DNA from 2 places in the Rhizobium sp. 05L429 genome. Region 1 is predicted to be linked to the other one. Evidence: predicted binding sites of a transcription regulator. Region 1 holds the regulator's gene; the other holds the start of a gene.
What was found. The regulator PhoB, encoded in region 1, activates phosphate uptake and scavenging genes when phosphate is short. The targets are predictions, from matches to a motif close to TGTCATNNANCTGTCAT.
Positions count from the first base shown of each region.

Region 2: AC1DNW_RS11410 (DUF1045 domain-containing protein) is a predicted target of PhoB. The motif match lies at 1,631-1,647, and genes of this name have one in related genera.

Region 1 is NZ_JBFTNV010000021.1:10,199-15,064, forward strand. It holds gene pstB (phosphate ABC transporter ATP-binding protein PstB) at 1-633, shown strand, start outside; gene phoU (phosphate signaling complex protein PhoU) at 678-1,391, shown strand; gene phoB (phosphate regulon transcriptional regulator PhoB) at 1,523-2,206, shown strand; gene AC1DNW_RS21225 (LysR family transcriptional regulator) at 2,485-3,408, opposite strand; gene AC1DNW_RS21230 (alpha/beta fold hydrolase) at 3,788-4,606, shown strand; gene AC1DNW_RS21235 (hypothetical protein) at 4,836-4,866, shown strand, end outside.
Region 2 is NZ_JBFTNV010000008.1:239,848-243,257, reverse strand. It holds gene AC1DNW_RS11415 (alpha-D-ribose 1-methylphosphonate 5-triphosphate diphosphatase) at 1-831, opposite strand, end outside; gene AC1DNW_RS11410 (DUF1045 domain-containing protein) at 845-1,540, opposite strand; gene phnE (phosphonate ABC transporter, permease protein PhnE) at 1,681-3,027, opposite strand; gene phnE (phosphonate ABC transporter, permease protein PhnE) at 3,035-3,410, opposite strand, start outside.

The DNA.
Region 1 (4,866 bases):
AAGTCCACCTTCCTGCGGTCGCTGAACCGCATGAACGACACGATCGACGGCTGCCGCGTCACCGGCAAGATCACGCTCGATAGCGACGACATCTACGATCCCGACATCGACGTCGTCGAACTTCGCGCCCGCGTCGGCATGGTCTTCCAGAAGCCGAACCCGTTCCCGAAGACGATCTATGAAAACGTTTCTTACGGTCCGCGCATCCATGGCCTTGCCAAGTCCAAGGCCGACCTCGACCAGATTGTCGAGACGAGCCTGCAGCGCGCCGGCCTCTGGAATGAGGTCAAGGATCGCGTGCATGAATCCGGCACCGGCCTTTCCGGCGGTCAGCAGCAGCGTCTGTGCATCGCACGCGCCGTTGCCGTCAGCCCGGAAGTCATCCTGATGGACGAGCCCTGCTCGGCGCTCGACCCGATCGCAACTGCCAAGGTCGAAGAGCTGATCCACGAGCTGCGTGAAAACTACACGATCGTCATCGTGACGCATTCCATGCAGCAGGCCGCTCGCGTATCGCAGCGCACGGCTATGTTCCACCTCGGCAACCTGGTCGAGGAGAACGATACCGACAAGATGTTCACCAACCCGGACGATCCGCGTACCCAGGACTACATCATGGGTCGCTTCGGCTGATTTTGGCGATGTGAAGCCTTCCCGATTTTCGAGGACAAAGCCCCATGGCATCAACACATATTTTCTCTGCTTACGATGACGATCTGAAATTCCTGTCCCGGCGCATTTCCGAGATGGGTGGTCTTGCCGAACAGATGGGCGGCGACGCTGTCCGCGCGCTCGTCAACGGCGATACCGCGCTTGCTCAGAAGGTCATTTCCGACGATGTGATCCTCGATCACGCCGAGCGCGAGATCAACGACAAGGCGATCGTCACGATCGCCCGTCGCCAGCCGATGGCCTCCGACCTTCGCGAGATCATGGGTTCGATCCGCATCGCCGCCGACCTCGAGCGCGTCGGCGATCTCGGCAAGAACACGGCAAAGCGCGTCATCGCGGTGCAGAGCACCGGCGTTCCGCGCAAGCTCGCCCGCGGCCTCGAGCATCTCTCCGAACTGGCGCTCGTCCAGCTCAAGGAAGTGCTCGACGTCTACACCAATCGTTCAGCTGACAAGGCGAATGCGATCCGCGAACGCGACGACGAGATCGACGCGATGTACACTTCGCTGTTCCGCGAACTCCTGACCTACATGATGGAAGATCCGCGCAACATCACGAGCTGCACGCATCTTCTCTTCTGCGCCAAGAACATCGAGCGCATCGGCGACCATGCAACCAACATCGCCGAGACGATCTACTACATGGCAACCGGCGCCCAGCCGGAGGGCGAGCGTCCGAAGGACGACAGCTCCAATACCGTTGGTGCGGTGACGGAGTAATCTGGACCTGCCGATTGCGTGCGCGCCCCGCGCTGGGGCGCGCAAGGGTCGCAGCCAATTCCGAGTTCCTGCATGGTCCCTTGCTTAAATCACCCCCGGTTTAAGGATCATGCATTAGGAGACTGACACGCATGATCCCAAGAGTTGCAGTTGTTGAAGATGAAGAGGCACTCAGCGTGCTTCTCCGCTACAATCTCGAGGCTGAAGGTTTCGAGGTGGATACGATCCTCCGTGGCGACGAGGCCGAAATCCGGCTTCAGGAGCGCACCCCGGACCTGCTCATCCTTGACTGGATGCTGCCGGGCGTTTCCGGCATCGAGCTCTGCCGCCGGCTGCGCATGCGGCCGGAAACCGAGCGTCTGCCGATCATCATGCTGACGGCACGCGGCGAAGAGAGCGAGCGCGTTCGCGGTCTCTCGACCGGCGCGGATGACTATGTCGTCAAGCCCTTCTCCACGCCGGAACTCGTTGCCCGCGTCAAGGCGATGCTGCGACGCGCCCGTCCGGAGGTTCTCTCCACCGTTTTGAAGTGTGGTGATATCGAGCTCGATCGCGAAACCCATCGCGTCCATCGCAAGAGCCGCGAAGTCCGCCTCGGCCCGACCGAATTCCGCCTCTTGGAATTCCTGATGTCGTCGCCGGGCAGGGTCTTCTCCCGCTCGCAGCTTCTCGATGGCGTCTGGGGTCACGATATCTACGTGGATGAACGCACCGTCGACGTCCATGTCGGCCGCCTGCGCAAGGCGCTGAATTTCTCCAACATGCAGGATGTCATCCGCACCGTCCGCGGCGCGGGATATTCCATGGAAGCCTGATCCGAGTGATCGGAGGTCACGAACGGGTCGTCTGGGTAACCGGGCGGCCCGTTTGTTTGTTCGGGTGGGCTTTTTAAGAGTAGACGTTGGCTTGCTGACGCCTTGACCGACATGCCCCTTGCATCGCGAGGGCTCAAGCGATGACGGGGACATCTGCTATGCGCCGATTGCGAACATTCTCTGAGCCTTGAGCATCGACTGATTTGGGGCCGGAAGGGGACTGTCGGCTTGCTGGCGCTAGCCAATCGAAGCCGTCACCAAGATGAGCGTGAGCTCTGCTATGGAACTTCAGCATAGCGGATGATGCTCTGATTTTGTACGTTGGCGACTAGTTCATCAGAACGAGACAAAAATCGGCGGAGCAAAGGTGAGGAATTTGAATCGTTGTATCCTAAGGTGAGATCAATTGTCGGAGGCACACCCTCAAGTGCTCTGGCAACGACATTTGGCGTCAGCATATTTTGCGCATAAAGCGGAATAAGCGTTATTCCACCTGTAGACACGACGAGCGACATTGCTGATGGTAGGCCTTCACCTTCGTACTCTGCCTTGAGTGTGATCCCAACGTTCGACGCGTACTCCTGGATCACGGATTGCAAGACCGGAGAAATTCTAGCCGAACTGACGTAAGTTTCGCGGGCAAGATCCTGTGGCCGGATCTTTTTCTGCGACGTCAAGCGATGGTCAGCCGGCAGCACGGCGATCAGTGGCTCCTTGGCTAAAAACTTGAACGACACACCAACACTCTGCGTCTCGGGGCGAAGGAAAGCGACGTCCAGCTTGCCTCGCATCAGTGCCAGAGCAAGGTCCGGGGAAGACTGACTGGACAATATGATTTCAACCTCCGGCGCTTCCTCACGAATAATGCGCAGTGCATGGGGTAGCCACACGACCTCTTGCCCTGCGAGAAAACCGATAGTGAACGACTGCTTTTGCGGCTGCTCTGCCCGCCGGGCCCCTTCCGCAGCCGCCTCGACTTGCAACAACGCCAGCCGCGCGTGATCAAGAAACACTTTACCGGCGGCGGTGAGCGTCACGCCGCGCGGCTGCCGTTCCAGCAGTTTTACACRGACTTCGGTTTCCAGATCGCGAATTTGCCTGCTGAGTGAGGGCTGGGAAGTGTGTAGCCGCCGCTCGGCTGCGGTCAGTAAGCTTCCCTCTTCCGCAACAGCAATAAAATAGCGCAAATGCCTGAGTTCCATCGCGTCCCCGCTATGCCTTTAAGGCATAGCTCGAACGTACAAGGTATTTGTCCTTGATAAAAGGGGGATTTAATTAACGCCGCAATCTAGGGACATAGTCGAATGCTTCATCGGAAGTATTTCGCAGTCAACTGTGTCCAGTCAGAGAAGGAAAGCTAAATGTCTAAAAGCCTACCTGTCGTGACCCGCAATTATCGGCGCTGACCTACATTATGTGAGACTGACCAATTCTTGTGTCGGATCATGTGCCTGGGCCTCGAAAGATGAGGCATGCGTGGCAATCTTGCGTCGGCTATTGCAATAGCGCGTGGATGGATGGCTTTATTTAGTGATTTATTATCTTCCAATGAATGTTTAACAGCGCAGATGGAGCGACGCGATGCCTACAATCACGACCACGGACGGCGTAAACATCTTCTACAAGGACTGGGGCTCGGGCCAACCGATCGTTTTCAGCCACGGCTGGCCGCTGACAGCGGACGACTGGGACGCCCAGATGACATACTTCCTTCATCAGGGGTATCGGGTGATCGCCCACGACCGGCGCGGCCACGGCCGGTCCGACCAGCCCGGCACCGGCAACGATATGGACCACTGGGTTGCCGACCTCGCGGCCCTGACCGAGCACCTCAACCTGCGCGACGCGATCCATATCGGGCACTCGACAGGTGGCGGTGAGGTGGCTCGCTATGTGGCTCGCCATCAGGAGCGCGTCGCGAAGGCGGTGCTGGTCGCTTCGCTGACACCGAACATGTACCGGAGCGCGGAAAATCCGTCCGGTCAACCGCCGGAGTGGTTCGAAGCGATCCGGGCAGGCATGCTGGGCAACCGGGCGGAGTTCTACCGTTTCGTCCCTGAGAATCCGTTCTACGGCTACAACCTCGATGGGGCCAAGCCTTCGGAGGCAATCATTGCGAACTGGTGGCGCCAGGGCATGGCCGGTGGTGCCCTGGCTCACTACGCGACTGTCGACTCTTGGCTGGAAGATTATACCGAAGACCTCAAGAAGATCACCGTGCCGGTGCTGGTAATGCATGGCGAGGCCGATCAAGTCGTCCCCTTCGCAAGTTCCGTGCCGCGTGCGGTCAACTTGCTTAAGAACGGATCGCTGAAGACCTATCCGGGCTACCCCCATGGCATGCTGACCACGCATGCGGATGTCCTCAACCCCGACCTGCTCTCGTTCATCAGGTCTTGACGACATCGACGGGACGTTCTGTCACCCGGCAGTGCCGGGTGACACCTGTTGGTGCCTGGTACGGGGAGCGTTCCCGGAGGGTGCTTCCGACAGTGGCAATTTGCTTTGCTTGGTGAGAAGCGAAAGATGCGACTTGTCGCGCTTAAATCTTTCGTTGCGGTGGCCGGTTACTCCACCGGCCGAAATGGCTCGGCATCTCGGCTTCGACATCTGGAAATAAGAGCGGGGGATGTCCGTCGATTTAATGTCAGGAGCACCGC
Region 2 (3,410 bases), on a different contig from region 1:
CACGATGTTCGGCGCGCCCATCAGAACGCTCATGCCGTTTTCGTGCGACAGCCGGGCTGCGTCGATGCTGGTCGGGAATTCGGCCAGGCGAACGCCGTTTTCGATCGCCTCATCGACATGGACAGATGTGGCATCGTCGTGGCTGGCGACGGTGATGCCGCGTTCGGCGCAGACCCTGGAGATCGCGTCCCGATTTGGCGTCGAATTGCGATCGGATTCGGCGATGCGTCTGGCGCAGAAACGGGCGAACTCCTCGTCCGTGAGCCCGCGCTTCTTCTGATAGTAAAAGATGTACTGGTCCATCGTCTGGAACTGACGTTGGCCGGGCGCATGGTCCATCAGCGAAACGAGACGGACATAGGGGTCGTTCTCGAAATCGGCGAAGTGCTGCAGCACGTTGTCGGCCGAGACCTCGCAGCGCAGGTGGATCAGGTGTTCGGCGCGCAGACGCCCTTCCTTTTCAGCGGACTGGATGGCGTCGGCCATCTCGCGCATCTCGCCATGTTCGAAGCCGCCGTCTTCGTCAGCACCCATGCGCAGGCAGTCGAAGACCGTGGTGATACCCGAGGTGACGATCTGCGCATCATGGGCCTGTATGGCCGCCGTCTTGTTCCAGCGAATGCCCGGACGCGGCGAATAGTGGCCTTCCAGGTGGTCGGTGTGCAACTCGACGAGGCCTGGAATGATGTAGTCGCCTTCAAAGTCTTCGCCGGCTACCGAATTGCCTTTCGAAATATCGGCGATCTTGCCGTCACGGATGAGAATGGAGCCCGAAAGAATATCGTCTTCGAGAACGATCCGGGCGTTTGAAAGAACGGTTTCTTTGCTCATGTCAGAAAATCTTTCAGCTTCTGGCGCCAGCAAGAGGCAGCCATGTGTGGACTTTGAAAGGCGCGCCGCGCGCCTCCTCACGAAAGACGGCAAGGCCGGAAATGCGAAGCGGCCTGCCGGTGAAACCTGCGAAACGCTCCGTCAGGATCGCCTTCATCACTTCCGCGCGCTCTTCCGGCACCTGGCCGGTCAGCGTCATGTGGAAGCCGAAGTCATCCATGACATATGGATAGCCCCAGCGCATGAGATTATTGCGCTGGCTCTCAGAAAGCCTTTCCGGTTTGCGCCTGATAATATCGGCCTCGGAGAGTGCCGCCCGGAATGGCTCGAAAGACTTTACCACCTTTGCCGCGAAATCCTGAAGCGGTTGGTGCAGCGAACCCGGCACAAGCGCAAAGAAGCGGCCGAGCTGGCCGAGCACCAGCTCGGGGATTTCAAAGGCCGGCGTGTTGGCGGCGAAATCTTCGACGACCGCCATCAGGTCCTTTTCGGTCACGGAGGAGGCAAGCTCGAAGGGCGCCTTGATCGTCGCATGGAAGCCATAGCGGCGCGGATCGGCCGTCAGTTCGAATTGTTCGCCAGCCGGCAGCGTCTCGTACCCAGGCGCAGGATAGGCCTCGTCGGTAAAGGCATCGCGGCCGAGCCAGACGGAGGCCGCGCCGGTCAGGGGATCATCCTTAGGCGGCGAAAAATAGAGAGCGTAGCGCAAGGCTTTTATCCTGGAGATCGTCCGAACGGGGAGCGCAATGTGCAGTGATTTGGCGGCGAACCGCAAGCACGCTCCGGCTAAAAGATTTCCATGACAGAATGATGATGACGGCAGGGCCGCCATCATCTTTTACTTTGACGTCAATGACCGGGCTTGGCGCCCATCAACCGTTGGCGAAGCGCGTTCGAAGCCATGTCGAACAGGAAGACCACGATCAGGATAAGGATGACCATGTAGGCGACGTTTTCCCAATTGGAATTGGTGCGCATGGCTTCCCAGAGTTTGAGCCCGATACCGCCGGCACCAACGGCACCGATGATCGTCGCGCCACGTACGTTCGATTCCCACTGATAGAGCGTCTGGCTGACGATGACGGGAACGATCTGCGGCATGATGCCATAACGATGCACCAGCACGGTCGAGGCGCCCGTCGACTTCACACCTTCGCGCGGTTTGTTGTCGATGTTTTCGAGACCTTCCGAGTAGAGCTTGCCGAGCGTGCCTGTCTCCGTGAGGAAGATGGCGCCGGAACCGGCGAGAGGACCGGGGCCGAAGGCGCGCGTCAGGAACAGCGCCCAGATCAGCATGTCGACCGAACGCAGGAAGTCGAAGAAGCGCTTCAGCACCTGGTTGAGAAGCCGGTTCGGAGTGATGTTGCGCGCCGCCATGAAGGCGAGCGGGAAGGCGGCAAGCGAACCCAGCAGCGTGCCCAGGAAAGCCATCACGATGGTCTGGAACAGCTTGGTCCAGACATCGCCGTGCTGCCATTCGCTGTTGTTCCAGACATTGTCGAAGGCAAGCGACAGGTTCGACTGGTCGGGGTGTATACGGGGGCCGGAGACGATGAGACTGATGACCTCGCCTACCGGCTTGTCGAAGAAGGGCGACTGCGTATCGAAGACGAAATTCGCCCAGCCGATGAAGCGCTTGCGCACCTTCACACGGTCGACGGAAATGCTGACATCCCCTGCAAATCCAAGATTGGCGAGCACGTTGTCGTCATAGACCGTCATCCAGCCTGGAACCGGACCGACGACTTTCGGCGCGCCGCTGGAAACATCGACCGGCACCGTCATGCCATGGGCAACGATCGTCGTCTGGCTCTTGCTGACCGTCACCGTGCGACCGCTGCCGCTGACGAGAACCGTGATGCTGCCATCTGTATTGGTTTTCAGCCAATCCGGATGCGGATCGTCGCCAAGCGGTGAGAAGCGCGGATAGCGCGTCTGGATCGTGCCATCGTCCTGGATACGGAATTCCGGCTGCACGTCATAGCTGATCCACTGGCTCATATAGATGCCGAAGCGTTCCCAATGGGCTTCGGCGATGAGCTTCGGCAGGTCGAAGAACCAGACGGCATAGATGCCGTAGAGGATTGTCGCGAGGACAATGAGCAGGCCGCCGAAACGCTGGCGGAAGGACTTGTGAAAATATTCCGGATAGCGCGTTTCGATCTCATGCATGCGGTTTGCGTCGATGACCGTCATGGCAGCCTCAATGTTGCAGGAGGAAGGCGTGTTCGCCGACGAGACGGCGGCGCAGCCAGGCAGAGAACTGGTCGACAGCGACGATCGTGATGAAGAGCAGCAGCACCAGGGCCACGGTCTTCGCGCCGAAGCCACGGGAAATGGAGAGCTTGAGCTCTTCACCGATACCGCCGCCGCCGACGGCGCCGATGATGGTCGATGCACGGACGTTGATCTCGAGGCGCAGCAGCGCATAGGACGCATAGTTCGGCATGACCTGCGGCAGCGCGGCGAAACGCACGCGCTCCAGCCAGTTCGCGCCGACCGCGCGCATACCCTCGTCCGATTTCATGTCGATGTTTTCAGCGACTTCGTAGAAGAGCTTGCCGAGCGCGCCGATCGTA